3 regions of the Lactobacillus sp. ESL0230 genome follow, and region 2 is predicted to be linked to each of the others. Evidence: predicted binding sites of a transcription regulator. Region 2 holds the regulator's gene; each other region holds the start of a gene.
What was found. Region 2 encodes HrcA, which represses chaperone genes, less so after heat shock. Its sites were predicted from a motif close to TTAGCACTCNNNNNNNNNGAGTGCTAA; they were not measured.

Region 1 (8,080 bases), 470 kb from region 2:
CTATTATGCAGGCTGATGCAGTAGTATTAGGACCGGGTAGTTTATTCACTTCGATTTTACCTAATTTAATGATCCCTAACTTGGGCGAAGCAGTGCGTCAAACTGAAGCTGAAGTTATTTATATATGCAATATTATGACTCAGCTAGGTGAAACAGACCATTTTTCTGATTGCGAGCATGTTTCAGTAATTAATAAGCACTTAGGAGGGCATTATATTAACACTACCTTGGTTAATGGGGCCAAAATTGATATGTCTAAATTTAATCCTAAAGATTATGATGCGTATATTGAACCAGTTAAAAACGATTTTGCTGGTTTACGTGCGCAAGGTAGCCGCGTAATTACTGATGATTTTATTGATCAACGTAGTGGGTTAGTTTTTCATGATGGACAAAAAGTAGCTAAGGAGATTATTAATTTGGCTTTTGCTGCAATGTCTCGTAGAAAGGAATAGTTAAATAATGGCAAGCTATGCAAGCAAGGTGAAAAAAGAATTAACTTCATTAACAATTCATCCAGAACATGCTAAGGCGGAGCTGGCTGCTTTTTTACGTATGAATGGTGTTTTGAATTTTCATGATCACCGGTATAGTCTTGATATTACTACTGAAAATCCAGCAATTGCCCGCCGAATTTTTTCCTTGATAAAAACGGCTTATAAAGTAGAACCACTTTTGATTGTTTCACGTAAAATGAAATTGAAAAAAAATAATCAATACTTAGTTCGTTTGCAAAATCATGTTCATGAAATTCTAACTAATCTAGAAATCTTAGCTGCTGATTTAGGGATAATTACGCGAGTTCCTCCCCGAATTACCTCTTCCCGTGAAGGTGCTATGTCTTATTTACGGGGGGCTTTTTTGGCTAGTGGTAGTGTGAATAATCCTGAAACTAGTAGATATCATTTAGAAATTTATTCAGCTTATGAGGATCATAATAATGACTTGTTGGAATTAATGAATCACTATTTTCATCTTAATGCTAAGACGACTAAACGGCGGCGTGGTTTTATTGTTTACTTAAAAGAAGCAGAGAAAATTGGCGATTTTTTGCATATCGTTGGGGCTTTTAACGCAATGTTATCGTTTGAAGATTTACGTATTATGCGGGATATGCGTAATTCAGTTAATCGGTTAGTTAATTGTGATACGGCTAACTTAAAAAAGACAGCTACTGCGGCGGCTAAGCAAGTCGAAGACATTGAATTAATTGAACGTAAAATTGGTTTAGAAAATATTCCAGAAAAATTACAGACGATTGCCCGGCTTAGGTTAGCTAATCCGGAATTGTCTTTAAAGGAGCTAGCCCAGCAAATACCAGATGGTCCAATTTCTAAATCAGGTGCCAATCACCGCTTAAAAAAATTGCATGATTTGGCGCAAAGTCTGCAAGATTAGTAAAATAAAAAAAGCTCCCAGTAAAAGGGGGCTTTTTTTATTTTACTAATCTTGTTTTTGATTAACCATAATTTCATCAATTAGGCCGTAATCTTTAGCTTCTTCAGCTGTTAGATAATTATCACGTTCAGTATCTTTTTGAATTTTCTCAAGTGGTTGCCCGGTAGTTTCATGCAAAATCTTGTTAATCTTCTCACGACTCTTCAGAATTTCATTAGCTGCAATTTGAATATCAGTTTGCTGTCCTTGAGCTCCACCTAAAGGTTGATGAATCAAGACTGTTGAATTTGGCAAAGCAAACCGCTTTCCCTTAGCTCCACTGGTTAAAAGGATGGAGGCCATTGAAGCAGCCATACCAATTGCAATAGTGGAAACATCAGATTTAATGAAATTCATGGTGTCCATAATTGCCAATCCGGAGGTGATTACACCACCAGGAGAATTAATATAAAGAGAAATGTCTTTAGTATTGTCTTGGGCGTCAAGAAACAATAATTGTGCGATTATTGTATTAGCCATGTCGTCATTAATTTCACCGCTAAGCATAATAATGCGGTCCTTTAATAAGCGTGAATAGATGTCATAAGCACGTTCACCACGTGCAGTTTGTTCGATAACTGTAGGTACTAGCATCTTTTCTACCTCCTAGTTTAAATTAAAAATATTAGCACTCTAAATAGTACAGTGCTAATTAAATCACTTACATTAAGTGCTGTCAATGAAAGTGTATCAAATTTGTATTCTCTGTAATGTTATTTTTATATTATAATATAAAGTGAATTTAAAATTTTGGAGGAACTATTTTGAAGCTTTTTAAAAAATTAGCTGCGATTACACTATTATTGTCAAATTTTGCTGTTTCAAGTCAATTAGCAACTGTTTCAGTTCTAGCGGCAGATGCAAGTGATTCGCAAGCACAAAGGCAAGATCAAGAGCAAGATGATGCTAGTAAGTCAGTTGATGATACTAAATCTGATAGTGATGATTCAAACAGTCGAGACAGGGATAAGACTGATAGCTCTGACAAGGATAAGACTGATGATAATCAGTCAGCAGTCCAAAGAAAAACTAAACCTAAGCAAACTATTACAGGTTTTTCAATGATGACTAAAGTTGCCGGTACTAAGAATTATGCGGTATGGCAAGATGTAGTTGATGGTAAAGTTAGCAAAAAAATCGCTGATGGAATTAACTATCGTTATAGCCATATTCAATCAGATCAATTAATTGAAACTAAGAAAAATCGCTACTGGCGTATATATGTAAACGGTCGTGAAGTAGGCTATGTTAATGAAAAATTCTTTGCCCGTAATCAAATTGCCGTACCCAAGACTGTAAGTCTGGTACGTAATGAGTATTATAGCTTTTTCCCTAAAGATGCAATCTCATACGTAACTAACGGCATGGGTACAGTAATCGATAATGAACAAGTTCAGGTTTCAAGAGATAGTATTGATTGCGCTACTCCTAAAACTTATAAAGTTAAATATACTTACGGTGATACTTCTGCGACCGTAAAAGTTACCGTCAGAAAGAGTACTACAGAAGGTATTGCTGACGCTGAAGTAGTCAATTCTTTTCCGGCCCAGGAAGGGACTAATGACTATAAAACTTGGAAAACACATTATGGTTCTTCTGTTAACTACATCAGCCCTAATGAATATAGCCCCGAAAATGATTCGCGCGAATTAACTAGTGGCGACTTAACACTTAGAACGCGCTTTTATCAACCTGTTTTGTTAAGTGTTAAAGATCCAAGTGATGATAATATTAACCGTGTAGGGCATATTCCAGAAGGATTAACTGTTTCACAAGGTTGGGCTTATACTAGTCTTTTAAGTCATACAAACTTAAATAATGGCCATATTGTTGGTTATGACTTAAATAATTTAAAGAGTCCTTATAATGCGCAACACTTACTTGATATGTCCCAAAAAGCTTTTAACAATTATGTCAAACATATTAAGGTTAGTCCATATATTCCAATTGGGCATGGTCAAGCCATGGGGGCTAGTGATAAATATATTTATGTTTTAAATAATATAAATACGATTCGTGATGGACGACCTGATTCAGAAGAATTAATTCAAATACGTAAAAGTGACTTACAAATCAATAAAATTTGGACAATTAAAACCTGGGTTGGTGATCAAACTAATCCGCGTTATTTCCAAAATGGAGTAATGATGTCTGATTATGAGATGTACACCGTTTACCGTGATACTAAAAATAATTGCTATGAATTTTGGCAATTAACACGCAGTGGTGATAATTGGTATCCTAAATTAGTGGGTAAGACTAGTGGTAGTTTTGTTAATAACAATGCCCCCTGCCAAGGCATTACTTATGATCCTAAACACAAAAATTTCTATTTAGCTTTTAATGATTTAATTTTTAAACTCGGTCGTGATGGTACTTTAAAGCAAACTTACTCATTCGATACTGGACGCGAAATTGAGGGAATGTCAGTTAGTGGGAATAAATTATATGTTAATCTGGCTCAACGAGCAGAATTATTAGAAAGTATGGCTATTAAGTAAGTAGTCGAAACAAAAAAAAGAGCTAAAAAGCTCTTTTTTTGTTTCTAAAATTTAAGCTTGCTAAAAATAAAAAATTATTAAAAGGTTAATCTATTTAATAATAAATGTTATTAAAACTTAAAAAAATCCAATAATTGACATAAATAATTAATTATTATATCAATTTATATTCTGAAAGCGTATACTGGAATCTTTGGTATATAAGCAAATTTAAGCGCTTGATTATTATTTAAAAATAACATTTGATATGTATATTTGTACCCTTTTATATTGCTAATTAAATTTGATTTTATATAAACTTCAACTACTTGGCTGATAGAGCTAACATAAACATAGTAATTTTATATTCAGTTTTTGATGTATAGATATAATTGCACAGTTGTCTGTATATTCATTAACTATTTATAACAAATTATCACCAATGAAAAGTGTTTGCTGTGAGCAACTGCTTTAACAGTAAAGTAAGCGCTAAGCATTAATTTGGTTACTTCTTTGTATGATAATTGGCTCTAATAATAGTGGCAGTTGAAAGGGATAGATTTTTAATTATACATGTGTATAAGATGACTAATCTAACATAAATAGTCACATTGGTAATGGTAAATTACACACGCAATGAAGATAACAGAATTTTTACAATTTAATTAATGCTTGCTACTTAAGTTACTGTTAATAACTTGCTTAGGTTTGTGAGGTTTAGAAATAATGAGTAAAAATAGTTTTTATAAAAAAATGATAATTTCTGTAGCTAGTGCTGCACTATTATCCGTTGGCGTTACTGAAAGCACTACTGCTACTAATAATGTTAGCGCTACTACAGTAAAATCAGCTAAGAAAGTTGTTGCAAAAACCAAGGTTGTTGGTGCAACTTCTGCTGTTTACAAAAAAGCTGGTAAAAAAGTAGTTAAGACTAAGCAGACTATTAGTGCTGGTAAGAAAGTTAAGACTTATGGTAAAAAGACCATTGCTGGTGTGGCATATTACAGTATTGGTAAAGACCAATATGTTAAGGCTGCTAACCTTGATGGTAAAACCCGTCAGCTTGCTAAGAGTGTAGCTTTGTATGCTAGAAGCGGTAAAGTAATTAAAAATAGCAAGTTACGTAAAGGGCAAAGCGTTAAAGTTTATGGTACTGCTGTAACTATTAAGGGTAAAAAGTATTACTCAACTGGTAAGGGTTATGTTGCGGTAAAGGCTTTGGCTAAGAAAGTTGCCGAAGAAGTTCCAAACAACAAGACGAACACGCCAGCAACAGATACTAATAAACCAGCTGATAACAATAAACCAGCTGAAAATACTAATAACCCAAGCTCTAACAACACAAATACAAATAATTCTAGTTCAAATAATTCTGGTTCAAGTTCTAATGAAGCTTCGCTGAAAGCTTTAAAGGACGCTGCTAGTGCCGCAATTGATGATGCCGCCGCAGCAGCTAATGCGCAAATTGATAATAGTACTTTGCCAACTGTAGACAAAGATAAGGCAAAAGCCCACATTGCTAAAGCTGTAACATCTGCTAAAAAAATAATTAATGATGAACAAACTAAATCAGCTGATATTGTGAAAATCACTAATTCATGGATTAGCACTATTAAACAATTTGTACCAACTGACACTTTAAAAGATGCTAAACTGTTAGCAGCTAAAGCAATTGATGAGGCTGCTAAAGCTGCTAAAACTAATATTAGTAATAGTATCTTATCAAGTGAAGACAAAGCCAAAATGCAAGCTCATGTTGATAATATTGCAACAGATGCTAAAAAGGCAATTAATGATGCTACTAGCCTAGAAATGATTGCAAAAACGCAAAGCGATTGGACTAATAACATTAATACCGCTGCTCCTAAAAACATAAAATGGCAAGATTCAGATTTAACTTTAATCAATGGTGTTTTGAAAATAAAAGGTAGTGCTACACCTATTAAAGATCCTGCGACAATTTTATCTGCTTTGAACACAGCAAATATTGATCCAGATGAAGTTACCAGCATTTCAATTGAAGGAAATTTGAAGTTATCTGGTAAAGTTGATGAATTATTTAGTAGTTTACATAAATTACAAAAAATTGATGGTTTATCATTATTAGATATCAGTGAAGCTACTAGTATACAATCAATGTTTTATGGTTGTAAGGATTTAAAAGAATTAGATCTAAGTAGCTTTAATACTAACAAAGTTACTGATATGCACAGTATGTTTAAGAAATGTTTCAATTTAAGTAAGATAACATTTGGAAAAGATTTCAGTACAAAATTAGTTACTGATATGCATGGAATGTTTGGCGACTGCAGTGTATTGACAGGATTAGACCTAAATGGTTTTGATACCTCTAATGTCACAGATATGCGAGAAATGTTTGCAGGTGATAAGCAGTTAACTAAGTTAGATTTGAGTAAGTTTAATACTGATAAAGTTACTGATATGTATGATATGTTTTATTGTTGCTATGGTTTGACAGATTTAGATTTAAGTAATTTTAATATAGGTTCTACTACTAATACAGAAGGTATGTTTAAAGGCGATACTGCTCTAGTTAATATCAAGATTTCAAGTAAACTACTAGATGCATTGCATACTATAGTGAAAGATAACGGTTTAGATATAAACAAATTACATTTAGATGTATTACCGATTGTATCAACTAATAAGTAATAAAATAATATATGTTAATTGATATTATTAAAAAGCGACAAGCTATTAAGGCTTATCGCTTTTTTTGTTACAAAGTTTACTAAATTAAAAATAATATATTTGTACATATTTTGTATACATACTTGCATATTTAATAGATGTTATGTATACTTTGTTAAATAATTATCCCAACTATAGTGCCTTGAGTTATATTATTTAAAAAGAGATATTTCATATGTACGTAAACAAAAAATTATTTAAAGCAAAGTTATTATTTATTAGTATATACGTATTTGTCTTGTTCATGATTGGCTTTGATGTCATTAAAGCAGATACCCAGAATATTAGTGCAACTGACCAAGTAGCAGCTACATCTTATCAGATCCAATCCAGTGCAGATAATGGTAATAATGAAGAAATTAATTATTTTGAATCAAACCAAGATCAAGGCACAAGTGATGTATCTAGACAAGAGTCTAGTCAAATTGCTACAGAATTGCAAACTGATCCGCCTACTCCTAGGCTAGCCCTAGCACCGATTCAATGGGGAAATTCACAGTTAGCTTTTGATCAAACTACGGGTGTAGTGACAATTAACGGGGGACTAGTTAATAATCCATTACCAATTTCTCGAGTACTCCAACAAGAGCGAAATAATATCAAAAGTATAAAAATTACGGCTCCTTTAACAATCACTGGATCGGCAAGTTATCTGTTTGCCGCATTGCCGAATTTGACTACAATTGAAGGGCTAAATCTGGTAGATACTACGGCAATTACTGATATGTCAGATATGTTTAATAACTGCCGTAATTTGACAAGCTTAAAGATCCAATCCTTTAATACGGCCCAGGTTACTAATATGGGTGGTATGTTTAATGGGTGTGAAAGTCTTGCTAAATTAGATTTGGCATCCTTTAATACAGCCCAAGTTAAGAATATGAGATGGATGTTTCATAATTGCTATAGTTTGAAGCAGCTCGACTTAAGCCATTTTGACACTTCAAATACTGAAACAATGGAAATTATGTTTAATTCTTGTAAAAGTTTAACTAAGCTGGATTTGAGCAACTTCAATACTGCTAAAGTAACTAGTATGATGGCCATGTTTGATAATTGTGCCAGTTTAGTAGAATTAAATATTCGAAATTTCAATACTAAACAAGTTACGGACAAATCTTGGATGTTGGGGCTACCTAAGTTAAAGATTATTCATCTGGGTACGGAAATTACTGATTTGCAGAGAACCTATTTTTCAACTACTGGTGGTAAATGGGCTAATGTTGGTCGCGGTACGATTAATTCCCCAGAGAGTAGTAAAGTTTTTGCGGCAGCAGATTTAGAGCAAAACTATCACGGTGAAAAAGATGCGGATACCTATGTTCGTCTTGATTCAGATGTAGTTATCAGAGTCAAATACGTTGATGAAAATAATCAAGCGCTAGCGCCGGATGATATTTTAACTGGGAAACTTGGTGAAAATTATGTAACCACACCTAAGAACATTGCAC
Region 2 (8,080 bases):
CCGCTAAGTCGCAGGCGGAAACAGATGGCGGAGTCGACATACGTTTATATAGTGTTATTTATAAAGCAATTGATGATGTTAAAGCCGCTATGCAAGGAATGCTTGAGCCAACATATGAAGATAAAGTTGTCGGGAATTTGACCGTGCGTGAGACATGGAAAGTTTCTAAAGTCGGCACTATTGCTGGAGCTTTTGTTGATTCAGGCTATATCTCACGTGATGCGGATGTTAATTTGATTCGTAATGGTGTTGTAATCTATACTGGTAAAGTTGGTTCATTAAAACGGTTTAAAGATGATACCAAAATTGTTAAGCAGGGCTTTGACTGTGGTTTAACAATCGAAGGTTATAATGACATTAAAATTGGCGATGAGCTGGAAGCAGTTGAACAACAGGAAGTTAAGCCACAAAAATAGTGTGATTAGGAGCAAAGTATGAAACATAGAATTGGTCGTGTTGAAGGCGAAATTCTGCGTGAATTAACTAAAATTTTACGAAAAGATATTCGTGATGCACGTGTTAAAGATGTAACGATTACAGCAGTTGAATGTACCAATGATTTGTCTTATGCTACTGTTTATTACAGCATTCTTTCTGAAAATCCAAAAAAGGAAGAAGAAACGGCTATTGGTTTGGAAAAAGCTAAGGGAATGATGCGTCATCTCTTAGGACAAATTTTAACTGTTTATAAAGTTCCAGAATTAATTTTTAAACGGGATAATTCAGTTAAATATGGTAGTAAGATTGATCGTTTAATTGCAGAAGTAAAAAAGCAAGATGCAGATCGCAATAATTAAGAAAAGCGCTGGTTAGCGCTTTTTTAGTAGGTAGGGAAATGATTAACGGAATATTAGTAATTGATAAAGAAAAGGGTATGACGAGTGCAGATGTTGTTTACCATTTGCGTAAAGTACTTCATATTAAAAAAATTGGCCATGCGGGAACTTTAGACCCTGATGTAACTGGAGTTTTACCGATTGCAATTGGACAAGCAACAAAATTGATTGAATTAATGCATCAAAAAAATAAAAAATATTGTGGTGCAGGCCTGTTAGGTTATGCCACGGATAGTTATGACACATCTGGTAAAGTGCTCGAAACTAAACGTTTAACAACGAAAATTAGTAAAGATACTCTGCAAACAAGGATGCAAGAGTTTATTGGAAAAATAGAACAGGTTCCACCAATTTACTCAGCTGTACGTTTAAATGGCAGGCACCTTTATGAATATGCACGCGAAGGTATTGCGGTTGAACGACCAAAGCGATCAGTTAAAATTTTTGCATACAACGCGGTTGATGAGCCTCAATTTGACTTAGAAAAGGGACAGGAAACTTTTAATTTTGAAATTGAATGTAGTAAAGGCACATATGTGCGTTCACTTGTCAATGACCTAGGCGAAAATATAGGTGTTCCGGCAGTAATGCAAACCTTACGAAGGACAGCAAGCTCAGGCTTTAATCTCAGTCAAGCTGTTAAACTAGATGAAATTATTGGCAATCCAGCTATAGTTGAAAAAGCAATACAACCAATCGAAGTATTTTTCAAAGATTATCAGACAATTGACTTGAACGAAAATCAATGGCTGAAGGTAAAAAATGGGGCAGCAATTGCTTTGAAAACGAATGCAAAAAAAGTTGCATTAAGGTACAATAATAAAGTTAAGGCGATTTATCAAGCCAGAGGTACAATGTACCGTCCTGAATTAATGCTTTTGCAAAATAATTAGATGAAATGAAGGTTCAACAGTGCAAATTATTCATTTATCTTATCCAGTTAAAAAGAATATTGTCCCGGGTAAAATTGTATTGGCTCTCGGCTTTTTTGATGGTGTTCATCGTGGACATCAGCAGTTAATAAAGGTCGCAAAGAACACTGCCAATAGTAAGGGCTTACCCTTAGTGCTAATGACATTTGATCGGCATCCTAAGGAGGTCTATCAAAACCAAGTAGTGAGTTATATTGATACCCTAGATGAAAAGATATATAAAATGCGGCAGCTTGGAGTAGATTATTTGTTGGTGATGCATTTTAATGAGCAATTTAGCAAAGTAAGTGCTCAAGAATTTGTAGATAATATTATTGTTAAACTTAATACTGAGACTGTTGTTGCTGGTTTTGATTATACCTATGGACCTAAAAATATTGCCAATATGCAGAATTTACCTAAATTTGCGCAAAACAGATTTGAGATTATTACGGTTCCGGAACAAACATACAATGACCAAAAAATTGGCTCAACAGAGATTAAAAGAGCTATTAAAAATGGAAAAATGGACTTAGTTAAAGACTTACTTGGCACACCTTATGTCATGTCCGGTTATATTGGGCACGGACTGCGTAATGGTCACAAGTTGGGCTTTCCAACTGCTAATTTAGTTTGGGATGAGAATAAGGTGATTCCTAAAGTTGGCGTTTATGCTACGAGGACAATGATTAATGGTAAGTGGTATGAATCAATGACTAGTGTAGGCTATAATGTAACAATTAACAGTGCCCAAAAAATATATATTGAATCTAACTTATTTGGTTTTAGTGAAGAGGCTTATGACCAAAAGATAATAATTAAGTGGTATAAGTATACACGCGGAGAAATAAAGTTTGCTAATTTAAATCAACTAAAAGAGCAAATGAAACAGGATAAATTAAAGATTACAGACTATTTTGAGCAGTACAGATAAGTTAAAATTGTTGCAAAAATTTATTTTAAAATAATTAGCACTCAGCTTGACATTCTGCTAAATACTAGTATCATAATAATTGTTAGCACAAAGCAAATAAGAGTGCTAAAAGTGAGGGCGATATTTATGTTGACCGAACGTCAAGAATTAATTTTAAAAACAATTATTAATAATTTTACACAGACACATGATCCTGTCGGTTCAAAAACTGTAATGAACCAACTGCCAATTAAAGTTTCCAGTGCAACTATTCGTAATGAAATGGCTCTTTTAGAAGACAAGGGCTTAATTGAAAAAACTCATTTATCTAGTGGCCGTTTACCATCAACTGATGGCTATCGGTACTATTTAGATAATTTAGTTGAGCCATTACGTTTGCCAGCATCAGTATATGATAGAATTATGCTACAATTTAGCCAGCCATTTCATCAAGTTAATGAAATTGTTCAAGAGGCGGCCAAAATTTTATCTGATTTGACTAATTATACTGCTTTTGCTGAAGGACCAGAGAGTAATTCTTTAACTATTACTGGTTTTCGAATTGTTCCATTAGTGAATAGGCAAGTTATGGCTATTTTGGTTACCAGTGATGGGAATGTTCACAGTCAAGTTTATCGTTTACCCTATAATATTGGTGGCGATGAAGTTGAAAAAGCTGTGCGAATGCTAAACAATGAATTGGTAGGTAAGACTTTAAACAAAATAAACCCGAGTTCATTGAGTCAAGATTTAAGTGAAAAATTTGGTCTTCATCATATCACTGAATTAATTGAATTGGTTGAAGATGTGGTTAAAGAGGCTACTAGTGAGCAAATGTATGTTGACGGGCAGCTAAATCTTTTAAATAACAGTTCACTAAGCGATGCTTCAAGTTTGAAATCGCTCTATGAATTACTGGGTCATGAAGATTTAGTTTCGAATTTAATGACTAATGTAGTGAACTCAAGTGATAGTCACTCACCCATAAGAGTTAGTTTAGGTTCGGAATTATCTAATGATTTATTGAAGGATTATAGTCTTCTTACTGCAGAGTACAGTGTAGGGTCATATGGTAAAGGTATTATTGCTTTACTTGGTCCTAATAATATGCCGTATTCGCAAGTGATTGGCCTACTAGAATATTTTAGAAATGAATTAGCTAAAAAGCTACTGGAATATTATGGCAGATTTAAATAAAGGAGGTTAACTGTGAGTAAAGAAAAACAGACTAATGAAAAAGATTTTATAGAAAATCAACCGGCAACGGATGAAACGAAAGATTTTGAAGCTCAAGTAGATGATCAACAAGCATCTGAATCTGAAAAAGATAAAATCAAATCAGAGTTAACTAGGGTGCAGGAACAAAATAAAGATTTAGAAGATAAATATTTACGTAGTCAAGCAGAAATGCAAAATATGCAAAATCGTTATAATAATGAACGTGCACAATTGATTAAGTATGAATCTCAGTCTTTAGCTAAAGACATTTTACCGGCAATGGATAATTTAGAAAGAGCTTTAGCAATTGAAGTAGATGATGAAGCTTCAAAGCAGCTTAAAAAGGGTGTTCAAATGACTCTTGACTCCTTAATTAAGGCGATGAAAGATCATGGAATTAGTGAAATCGATGCTGAAGGTGTAGAATTTGATCCAAACTTACATCAGGCAGTTCAAACGGTTGCTGCTGAAAATAATGAGCAGAAGAATTATATCGTTCAGGTTTTACAAAAGGGTTATTTATATAAGGATCGCACATTAAGACCAGCAATGGTTGTTGTTGCACAATAATTGAAAGGAAGTTTTATTAATGTCAAAAGTTATCGGTATTGATCTTGGAACAACTAACTCTGCAGTTGCAGTTCTTGAAGGTAAGGAACCAAAAATTATTACTAATCCAGAAGGTAACAGAACTACTCCTTCAGTAGTTGCCTTTAAGGATGGTGAAATTCAAGTTGGTGAAGTAGCTAAACGGCAAGCAATTACTAATCCTAATACTATTTCTTCAATTAAGCGTCACATTGGTGAGGCTGGTTATAAAGTCAAAATTGGGGATAAGGCCTATACACCACAAGAAATTTCTGCAATGATTTTACAATATATTAAGAAATTTTCAGAAGACTATTTAGGTGAGAAGGTTACTGAAGCAGTTATTACGGTTCCAGCTTACTTTAATGATGCTCAACGTCAAGCTACTAAAGATGCTGGTAAAATTGCTGGTTTAGAAGTAAAACGGATTATTAACGAACCAACCGCTTCATCACTTGCTTATGGTTTGGATAAAGATGCTGAAGATGAAAAAGTTTTAGTGTATGACCTTGGTGGTGGAACTTTCGATGTTTCTGTTTTGCAACTAGGTGATGGTGTCTTTCAGGTATTATCCACTAATGGTGATACACGTCTTGGTGGTGATGACTTTGATAATAAGATTATTGACTGGCTTGTTAAAGGCTTTAAAGATGAAAATGGTGTGGACTTATCAACTGATAAGATGGCACTACAGAGATTAAAAGATGCTGCTGAAAAAGCTAAGAAAGATCTATCTGGTGTATCTTCAACTCACATTTCACTTCCATTTATTTCTGCTGGTGAAGCCGGTCCATTACACTTAGAAGCTGATTTGACTCGTGCGAAGTTTGATGAATTAACGGCTGATCTTGTTGATCGAACTAAGATTCCATTTGATAATGCACTAAAAGATGCAGACTTAACTGTTAATGATATTGATAAGGTTATTTTAAATGGTGGATCGACTAGAATTCCAGCGGTTCAAGAAGCAGTTAAGAAGTGGTCTGGAAAAGAACCTGACCACTCAATCAATCCTGATGAAGCTGTTGCCTTAGGTGCTGCTATTCAAGGTGGTGTTATTTCAGGTGATGTTAAGGATGTCGTTTTACTCGATGTTACTCCACTTTCACTTGGTATTGAAACCATGGGTGGTGTCTTCACTAAATTAATTGAAAAGAATACCACAATTCCAACGTCTAAGAGTCAAATCTTTTCAACTGCTGCTGATAATCAACCTGCTGTTGATGTCCACGTTTTGCAAGGTGAACGTCCAATGGCTGCTGATGATAAGACCTTGGGTCGTTTTGAACTGACTGATATTCCTGCTGCACCTCGTGGTGTTCCACAAATTCAAGTAACCTTTGATATCGATAAGAATGGAATTGTAAACGTTTCGGCTAAAGATATGGGTACAGGTAAAGAACAAAAGATTACCATTAAGAGTTCATCTGGTTTATCCGATGAAGAAATTCAAAAGATGCAAAAAGAAGCTGAAGAGCATGCCGAAGAAGATAAAAAGAAGAAAGAAGAAGTTGACTTACGCAATGAAGTTGACCAATTAATTTTCTCAACTGAAAAGACTTTGGGTGAAGTTAAGGATAAAGTTTCTGAAGACGACATTAAGAAGGTTCAAGATGCGCTTGATGAATTGAAGCAGGCACAAAAGGACAATAACTTGGAAGAAATGAAGACTAAGAAAGATGCACTATCAAAAGTTGCTCAAGACTTAGCGGTTAAGTTATACCAAGCTAATGGTGGAGCTCAAGGACAACCTGGTGCTGAAGCTGATGGTCAAAATGGCAATGCAGGTGATGGTTCAGCTAGCGATGGCGAATTTCATAAAGTAGACCCTGACAAGTAATGGGTTTATAATTGAATAAATTAGAAAAGAACTGCCATGAAAGTAGTTCTTTTCTTTTGGAAAGTAAGGAGCTTTTAGATGGCACAAGAAGATTATTATAGTGTGCTAGGTGTTGATCGAAATGCCAGTGATAAAGAAATTAATTCTGCTTATCGTAAATTAGCTAAGAAATACCATCCTGATATCAATCATGAACCAGGTGCAGAGGAAAAATACAAAAAAATAAATGAAGCTTATGAAGTTCTTCATGACCCACAAAAGAAGAGTCAGTACGATCAATTTGGTGCAGCTGGTGTGAATGGCCAAGCTGGCTTTGGTGGTGCAGGTCAAGGCTACGGTGACTTTAGTGGTTTCGGTGATTTTGGTGATATTTTTAACGATTTCTTTGGTGGCGCTTCTAGTGGACAGCGACGAGCAGATCCGACTGCACCAACACGCGGCGAAGATTTAGACTATACCCTAACTATTGATTTCATGGATTCTATTACTGGTAAAAAAACGCAAGTTTCATATACTCGTAGTGAAATTTGTGGGACATGTAAGGGAAGTGGTGCTGAAAAGGGTACCCATCCAATTACTTGTGACAAATGTAATGGAACAGGTTATATGACGGTTACACAGAAATCGATGATTGGGATGATTCGACGGCAAACAGTTTGTGACAAATGTAATGGACGAGGGATTATTATTGAACATCCTTGTGGTACGTGTCATGGAAATGGTGTTGTAGATGGTAAAAACACTATAGAAGTTAATATTCCAGCCGGAATTGACAATGGTCAGCAGTTACGCTATGAAGGTCAAGGGGAAGCTGGTAAAAACGGTGGGCCTTATGGTGATTTGTATATTTCATATCGAATAAAACAGTCCAAGGACTTTAAACGAGAAGGCAATACAATTTATACAACGGTGCCAATTTCATTTGCTCAGGCTACTCTTGGGGATGAAATTACAGTTAAAACTGTTCATGGGGAGCAAAAATTAAAAATTCCTGCTGGTACCCAGCCTAATAAAAAATTCACATTAAGAGGTGAGGGAGTTCCATATTTACGTGGTAATGCATGTGGTGACCAGATAACGACAGTCGAAGTACAAATTCCTAAAACTCTTAACGAAAAACAAAGAGCAGCCTTGGTTGACTTTGTTAAGGCTGGCGGGGGATCCATTAACCCACAAGAAAAAGGTTTCTTTGAAAGATTAAAAGAAAAACTGCAATAATTAAGAAAACGCAATTTAGTTATTGCGTTTTTTTATTCTGCTAAACTGTCAATGAAAATCATAGCATTTAAAAATGTTTGCTAGATAATTAATTTAATTGATTTTAGTAGTAATAATTACTTAAAAGTTAATGTTAAGACTTTATTCTGAAACATAGGTCTAACGTGCAGTTATTTTTTCAATATGGGGGTATGGTATAATTGTCTTACACAGAAAGAAGAAAGTAGTCTTCACAATAATATAGTAAATAATTATTAATCTGAAAGTAATTAAGAAATAAAAATTGCATCAATCAGCATTAAAACGTTGATTGGTCAATGACAGAAAAAACAAAAGGATGCAAATGATTTATGGATCTAACAAAATTAGAAGATTATAAAAAACATATTCGCAACTTTTCAATTGTTGCTCATATTGATCATGGTAAATCAACGATTGCTGATCGAATTTTAGAGTTAACCGATACGGTTTCAGAGCGGCAGTTAAAGAATCAAATGCTAGATGATATGCCACTTGAGCGTCAACGAGGAATTACAATTAAAATGAACTCAGTTGA
Region 3 (8,080 bases), on a different contig from region 2:
GTGCTAGTGTCTCAGTTCTACTTTCCTTAGCAATACTTTTAACCAGCTCTAAATCTTGGTTAGTAGCTGATTCATTGGCTTTTTTTAACATTATTCTCACTCCTTCTTTTCCAAAATTCAAACAAACTAAAAGGGAGCCCTAATCTGCTTTATCCGCTAGGCGCTCCCTCCTTTTAAACAAGGTATTATCAAGTACTCGTCGTTCAGTTTTAACACTACGTGACGTAAGCCTTAAGCTAGCTATCTGGTTAGCGCCTTAAATCGACGATAACTATTTGACTCATTGGCATCTCTGGATGTTTCTGAGCGATAGCATATGTTCACGTAGGAGTCTCACCTAACAGTTTATTTGTTTTATTTAATTAGCAAGTCGATAGTAACACACACGCTTAAGGTGGTCAATCCTTTTACTTATTTTTTATATGTAAATTACTTTTGAAAAAATACGCTAGACCAGCAATTACAATAACTAAAGCCATAGCAATCGGCAAAGCCAATCGATGCGGATGAATGACTTGCGCCCGTTCCTTACTAGTTAAATCATATTTATCAAGGGCATATTGGTAGCGTTGATCAATGGTCGTTGCACAAGCGCGAAAAACAAATCTCAAGCCCTTGTTAAATTCTTTTTTGTCCTTGCTAAGTAATGCGGTAGACTGTGATCGAATAATATTTCCCCGCACATCTGCTGTAAAAGCACCATGCAAATCCTTACTAGAATAAATTTGGACATTCCGCTTTTCTTTTTTGACCCCTACAACGATAAAGACAGTTTTTTTAGCCTTAGCTAAACGATGTGGCGTCAAATCATTTATTCGTTGAACCGTTTGCACCACAATCTGAGGTTGCTCACTAGTTTGTAAATACCGCCCATTTTTAGCAACAATTAAATGGCTAGTTTCTTTATCTAACAGGTGACATTCATCCTTAATATTAGGATTAGAAAATGCGGTCATCGTTAAAAATAGACTAACTAATACAACTATAGAACTTAATTTAGTTTTCAACATCTTCAAGCTTATGTGCCAGCTGTTCAACATAGTTGCGATTAATTTTAATTTGCTCATAAGGAACCTCACAATCTTTAAAAAGCGCTATTGCCAAGGGATTATCATGATAATCAAAGTAATAATTTATCTTTTTAATACCCGCTTGAACTAAAGCCTTAGCACAATTATAACAAGGAAAATGTGTAACATAAATTTCCGTATGATCTGTTGAAACACCGTTGCGCGCACACTGAATCAATGAATTCATTTCTGAATGAATTGTTCGCACACAATGATTAGCAACAATTTGATGCCCAATATCATCGCAATGTGGCTCATTGGTAACTGACCCATTATAACCAGTTCCAATAATTCTATTATCTTTTACCAAAACACTGCCTACTAAGGCACGATCACAAGTAGAACGCTGCGCAATTACTAAAGCTTGCATCATAAAGTATTGTTTCCAAGGAATCCGATCACGCATTTTTTACCTCTTAAAGTAGTTTAAGCCAATTGCATCACGTACTTCAGACAATGTTTGATTTGCGACAATATTAGCTTGTTTAGAGCCTGCTTCGAGCATCTCATAAACCTCATCAATCTTTTCTTCATATTGGAGCCGACGTTCACGGATTGGTGCTAATTCCTGCTCTAATACTTTGTTTAAATATCGTTTTATTTTGACATCGCCTAATCCACCCTTTTGATAATCTTCCTTCAATTCTGCCACTTTGGCTGTATCAGAATCAAAAATATCAAGATAAGTAAAGACGATATTACCCTCAATCTTACCAGGGTCTTGTACATGAACATGCCCAGGATCAGTATACATCGACATAACTTTCTTTTGGACAGTTGCTGCATCATCTGAAAGATAAATTGCATTGCCCAAAGATTTTGACATCTTAGCATTTCCATCAAGCCCAGGCAATCTTCCCTGTCCTTTAATCGAAAAGTAACCCTTTGGTTCCACCAAAATATCACAATTATATATACGGTTAAAAGTTCGAACAATTTCTCTTGTCTGTTCCAACATTGGTTTTTGGTCGTCACCTACTGGTATAGTTGTGGCCTTAAAAGCCGTAATATCAGCAGCTTGTGAAACAGGATAATTCAAAAAACCTACTGGAATTGAATCATTAAACCCTTTTTGCTTAATTTCTGCCTTAACAGTAGGGTTTCGTTCCAAGCGACTAACTGTAACCAAGTCCATGTAATAGGCTGTTAATTCAAATAAGGCGGGAATTTGTGATTGAACAAAAATGGTTGATTTATCTGGGTTTATACCGACAGCCAAATAATCAAGCGCAACTTGAATTAAACTATTACGAACCTTTTCTGGATTACGTGCATTATCCGTAAGTGCTTGAGTATCGGCAATCATAATATATGGCTGATATTCACCAGAATCTTGTAATTTAACTCGATTTCTTAATGAACCAATATAATGTCCAACGTGTAATTTACCAGTTGGACGATCACCCGTAAGTAGTATTTTATTTTTCATTAGTATCCTCCTTGCCTAAAGTTGAAAAAAATTTTAAAATCTTTTTAATGCAGTAATTACAACTAATTCTACCAAAAATCAAGCCATGATAAAATACAGAGGATCAAATGTGTCATCAATTCCAAATACCAAGCTTAGCTGAAATCAAAAAATACTTAATTACCGATTTAAAATTACCATTAATAGAACCAGATTCGAATCTACCGCAAAATTCTAATATTTTTCCCAAAAACAAGGCCCCTGTACTCTTATATCAAAATAATCAGTTACTTTTAATTCCTAAAACTTGGGGCTATCCCAAGCCAATGAAACAAAATCAAGTTATTTTCAATGCTCGGATAGAGCGTTTCTTCAATCAACGTCCATCTATGTGGGATTCATCTTTTGCACGTAGACGATGCATCATTGTTACAAACTGCTTTTTTGAAACAGCACAGGAAACTTATATTACTAAATACGGTAAACAAGCACATGAACAATATAGTTTTCATAATTCTAACGAGCCCCTGACTTTAATTGCTGGTATTTACCAAAACGATTATTTTTCAATGGTTACTACCACCGCTAATCAAATAATGCAACCAATCCATGATCGGATGCCATTAGTTATTGAGCCAGATGAACTACGCCAGTGGTTATTTCAAAATTTTTCCGCACTAATTACGCGTGACGTAAATCTAGTTGCCACCAAAATGGTCCATTAACCATAAATTTTACCGAAAGTTGGTTTTTCTAAAAAACTATGGTAAAATATAGAAGAAATGCGGGTATAGTTTAATGGTAGAATGTTAGCTTCCCAAGCTGAAGATGCGGGTTCGATTCACGCTATCCGCTTAATACTATATAAAAAACGTAGGTCAATCCTAAGGGTTTAACCTACGTTTTTTATGTAATTTAATTCTTATAATTGGCCCCAAAACAGACCAAGCAATTTAGTTATCTTAAAATACATTGGTTCATAAATTTACGTCATAATTAAAAGTAAAACACCATTTAAAACAGATAAATAAATCGGCATCCATAAAGTTTGTGTATACAAATAAGACCAAGCAAAAATAGCGCCAAAAAAGAAATTAACTAATAATAATGTTGCTGAATTTTGCCAATTAAGCAAACTAAATAAAATTCCAGATGTAATAATCCCCCAAATAGCGGTAGGTACATTATCACGCCTAAAAGCATAGTTAAACAAAAAGCCAGTAATTAAAAACTCTTGTAATATCGGTAAAACTATTCCTAACGCAATCACAAAGAACCAATAATTTGCCACCCCTTCATGGTGCAAATATGTTGTTTGCAGACCGTACAACTGCAAGTGATTATACGATTGCAGCCAAGAAATACTGATTCTGAATACAGTAATTAGCAGGGTCATGCCAATAATAAGCGCAAAATTACTAATCCATGAACCGGCTAATCCCGGAGCAAAAAAGCGTTGCTCGCGATTAAAGCGATAAATAAAAAATAACAGAACCATTAAGGAAATTGTTGCAAATAAGATAAAATTCCAAACATGAATTGGCAGATTTTCAATAACTAGCTTGATTACGCCAGCTGTCATTAAATAGCCAATAAAATAAACAATATAGCGTATTAGGTTACCTTCTCTTGATGCTGGTGTATTCACAAAACTACCTCTATCTAACTAATTGTATACTCTCCAAAATCCATATTATAGCAAAAAAAAGTAATTTTATGAAATGACCATTAACTTTTCTTAAATAGCCAGCTTTTTCGACCATCCATTTCGATAAGATTTCTAATCCCTTCCTAGAAACTTAATATCTAAATTCAGATATGACACAACTAATTCCTAATAGGACACTATATTACTAACATTAAGTACGACTAAATAGGGTGTCTTTAATCGATTGCTTTAATTGTTACTTGATAGTTTCCCGCAGGAGCTATTACCTCTACAGTCGTATTTACAGTTTTTTTCATAATTGCTTGTCCCAATGGTGAATCAAAGGCAAGCTTACCCTTAGTGACATCGGCTTCCATCCGACCAACAATTTGGTATGTCTCAGTTTCTTTTTCTTGACCAATCTCAAGTGTGACTATTTTGCCTAAATCAACTTTACCATCAGTAGTTTTTTTAATAATTTCAGCATAATTCAACTGCTTATTTAAATAACGTAATCTACTTTGCAAATGTCCTAACTCGCGCTTAGCTTCAGTATATTCGGTATTTTCTGATAAATCACCTAATGCTCGAGCTGCCTGCAAAATTTTAATTCGTCTTGGACGCTCTTTTTTTAAACGAGCAATTTCCATCTCAATTTTTCGATAGCCTTCTGGGGTCATCTTCTGATAATAAGTCAAAACTTCTTCTCCTCATTTTTAATAATCCACAAGCTATAATCCTTATAATAAAAGGATAGCTATCACATAATTAGCACTAAAAAAATAAGAGTGCTAATTATTTTTATTTTTAAGAGCTGAATACTATAATAATAATTGTACAGAGGAATTGAAAGTCTTCTGTAATAAATTAATTTAATTTTGAAAGGAAGTTTTTACTATGACAAATGAAATGATAAATCGTCACAATGACTTTTTCGATGCAATGAATGATTGGTTTGATCTTCCGAGAAAATTTTTTGATGAGACTGAAATAACAAAATTAATGCAGTCTGATGTAGCTGAAAATGATCATGATTATGTAATTAATATTGATATGCCAGGTATGAATAAAGATGATATTAGCTTAAACTACAATAATGGTATTTTAAGTGTTGCTGGGTCGAGGAAAGCATTTAAGGATGTTTCCCACAATAGTAGTATTATTCACCGTGAAAGAAGTATTGGTCACATTTCTAGAAGCTTTAGATTGCCAAATGTCGCTGCTAATGAAATTAGTGCCAAATATGAAAATGGTGTTTTAACCGTCGTCTTACCAAAGCAAAGTACAGATAAAAATGATAATTCAATAAAAATTGACTAACTTAAATAACACAATTCTGACAAAACTATCAACCCTATAATTCCTAAAAACGAGTTCACTTATTGAACTCGTTTTTCTTTTAGATTAAAATATGAAGTGATTTAAAATTAAATTAAAAGGAGATTCACCTATGGGATACAAACTTACCTTACAAGAATTAGAAAAATTTTCAGCTGATTTTAATAAAAGCCCGCAAAATCAGGTTGTTGCTAGAGCTGCACAAAAAAGTGGTGTCTTGGCTGCTGCTTATAATGATCGGGTGCAAAATGAACTAACCCGCGTTTTTTCAACAGAATTAGCTACTGATAATGTAACCAATCAACGTCAATCTGGTCGCTGCTGGGAATTTGCGACGCTAAATATTTTACGTCATAATTTTGGGCAAAAGTATCATTGTAAAAACTTTACTTTTTCCCAAAGTTATAACTTTTTCTGGGACAAAATTGAACGAACTAATAATTTCTATAACTATATTATTGCAACAGCTAGTGAGCCACTCAATTCTCGTATTGTTAAAACCCATCTAAATAATGCTGGTGAAGATGGCGGGCATTTTCAAATGGCAACAGCCTTAATTGAAAAGTATGGTGTTGTACCTTCATATGCGATGCCAGAAAGCTTTAATGCAAATAATACAGCGGGCTTTGGCAAAGTCTTAGGCGATAAGCTTAAAAAAGACGCACTGGTTCTCCGCAAATTAAAACAAGCAGGAGAAGATGAAAAAATCAAACTCGTTCGTGAACAATTCCTAAGTGAGGTTTATCGAATGACAGCTATTGCTGTAGGAGAGCCACCTAAGAAGTTTGATTTAGAATATCGTGATGATGACAAAAATTATCACTTAGACAAAGAATTAACCCCACTAGAATTTCTACATAAATATATGGGCGATGTTGACTTTAACGATTATGTACTTCTAGCTAACGCTCCCGACCATGAATACAATAAACTTTATAGTTTGCCTGATGCCAATAACATTGATGGCACTTGTCACATTCAATGGCTCAATGTTCCCATTGAATACTTAGAACGTGCTAGTGTTAACCAGTTAAAAGATGGCGAAGCTGTTTGGTTTGGCAATGATGTTGGTGAGCAAAGTGATCGGCAAAAAGGCTATTTAGACAGCAACTTATATCAATTAAGTGACCTATTTGGGGTTGATTTAAAAATGTCAAAAGCTGATCGCTTGCGAACTGGTGCCGGCTACTTTAGTCATGCCATGGCTCTTGTTGGCGTCGACGAAGATCAGGGTCACATTCGCCAGTGGAAAGTAGAAAATTCCTGGGGTGAAAAAAATGGTGACAAGGGCTTTTTTGTAATGAACAATGAATGGTTTAAAGAATACGTTTATGAAGTTGCTGTTCATAAGAAGTATCTAACTTCTGAACAAATCACCTTAGCCGAAGGCTCTGCAACTGAATTACCAGCTTGGGATTCATTGGCTTAAGCCGGCGAGGATTCTAGTACAGATTGCTTCTAAAAAATTAGCCAGTTTTATAAATAAAAAGACTAACTCAGTATTTTATTGAGTTAGTCTTTTTGGTTGACTCCTAACTACTTGCTTACATTTTGCTTTTTCATCCTTGTATCTAGGTAGACTACTCTTCTAATTAACTATCTTCTCATTTTTGTACTAAATGATATAAATCGCTATAAGTAAGTATATATACTCACTTTATTTATAATAAGCAAAAAAACAGCTCTAAACTGGAACTGTTTTATAGTTTTACTTAGTCTGCATCATTAATTCATCAAACTTTTTAAAGAAGAAGTCCTTATCAGCTTTGGTTACTAAAGTAATCTCCCGCCCGTTTTCATCATCTTCCAAGCGACCCGCGGCATCACCCACGGTACGTACTTTAACTGTTCGCTTTTCCGAAGCTATAACCACTTCTGGATATAAAGCATTAATTGTCGTCAATACATCCCAAAAATAAAGTTGGGCACTTTGAATTGGAGGATTTACTAATAAGCTATATGCTTGACCTACTAAATCAACTACCGGATATTTTCTCAAACTTGCCCAGTGCATCTTAAGTCGATTGGTTAGTGGTAGTTCTTCACTACTCTCTAGTCCGATGACTTGCATTGGAATCTCAGATTGAAAGACTCGATCAACCGCAAATGGATCCCAAAAAGCATTCCATTCTTGTGTTCCATCAGCATTTACTTGTACCACATTTCCATGACCATCAAGTGAACCACCCATCCAAAATAAACGATCAATTTTTGTTTCAATTTTGGGATCAACTTCTAAAGCACGAGCTAAGTCAGTTAAAGGACCTGTCATAACTAAAGTAACTGGCTTAGCTGCCTTTCTTAGTTTATCAATCATATCTAAATGCGCTGGCTCAGCCGCTTCACCAGTTGTTATTTTTCCAGACTCATTTAGTAATGGTAGTGAATTAAAGGAATAAGATGCCGTACGCCACGCTTCTGGAAACTGGTTAACTGCCCGCGAATTCGACTTAGCAATCGCTAGCTTATCACCACGCAAATTAAATTGATCCGTCATTTTTCGACAAACTTCTACTGATGGCTCAAGATAACCATCGGCGTCAATTGCACTAACACCAAGTAGCTTAATCTCTGGTGCTTGTAATAGCAACAAATATGACACTAAGTCGTCAATAT

Region 1: the regulator HrcA is predicted to act here: its motif matches at 2,063-2,089, upstream of clpP (ATP-dependent Clp endopeptidase proteolytic subunit ClpP).
Region 3: the regulator HrcA is predicted to act here: its motif matches at 4,895-4,921, upstream of F5ESL0230_RS07245 (Hsp20/alpha crystallin family protein).

The regions. Positions count from the first base shown of each region.
Region 1 covers NZ_REHI01000006.1:184,789-192,868, forward strand. Annotated here, with positions in the region: gene yvcK (gluconeogenesis factor YvcK family protein) at 1-455, shown strand, start outside; gene whiA (DNA-binding protein WhiA) at 463-1,398, shown strand; gene clpP (ATP-dependent Clp endopeptidase proteolytic subunit ClpP) at 1,444-2,031, opposite strand; gene F5ESL0230_RS02750 (SH3-like domain-containing protein) at 2,202-3,938, shown strand; gene F5ESL0230_RS02755 (BspA family leucine-rich repeat surface protein) at 4,644-6,590, shown strand; gene F5ESL0230_RS02760 (MucBP domain-containing protein) at 6,805-8,080, shown strand, end outside.
Region 2 covers NZ_REHI01000006.1:649,932-658,011, reverse strand. Annotated here, with positions in the region: gene infB (translation initiation factor IF-2) at 1-416, shown strand, start outside; gene F5ESL0230_RS04975 (ribosome-binding factor A) at 435-797, shown strand; gene truB (tRNA pseudouridine(55) synthase TruB) at 836-1,729, shown strand; gene ribF (riboflavin biosynthesis protein RibF) at 1,749-2,681, shown strand; gene hrcA (heat-inducible transcriptional repressor HrcA) at 2,808-3,857, shown strand; gene grpE (nucleotide exchange factor GrpE) at 3,870-4,448, shown strand; gene dnaK (molecular chaperone DnaK) at 4,468-6,306, shown strand; gene dnaJ (molecular chaperone DnaJ) at 6,385-7,524, shown strand; gene lepA (translation elongation factor 4) at 7,875-8,080, shown strand, end outside.
Region 3 covers NZ_REHI01000008.1:143,746-151,825, forward strand. Annotated here, with positions in the region: gene mgtA (magnesium-translocating P-type ATPase) at 1-91, opposite strand, end outside; M-box (ykoK) riboswitch at 188-352, opposite strand; gene F5ESL0230_RS07210 (TPM domain-containing protein) at 408-1,010, opposite strand; gene F5ESL0230_RS07215 (deaminase) at 997-1,476, opposite strand; gene trpS (tryptophan--tRNA ligase) at 1,480-2,499, opposite strand; gene F5ESL0230_RS07225 (SOS response-associated peptidase family protein) at 2,607-3,203, shown strand; tRNA gene F5ESL0230_RS07230 (tRNA-Gly) at 3,263-3,333, shown strand; gene F5ESL0230_RS07235 (CPBP family intramembrane glutamic endopeptidase) at 3,464-4,126, opposite strand; gene greA (transcription elongation factor GreA) at 4,363-4,824, opposite strand; gene F5ESL0230_RS07245 (Hsp20/alpha crystallin family protein) at 5,024-5,446, shown strand; gene F5ESL0230_RS07250 (C1 family peptidase) at 5,577-6,893, shown strand; gene F5ESL0230_RS07255 (nucleoside hydrolase) at 7,173-8,080, opposite strand, start outside.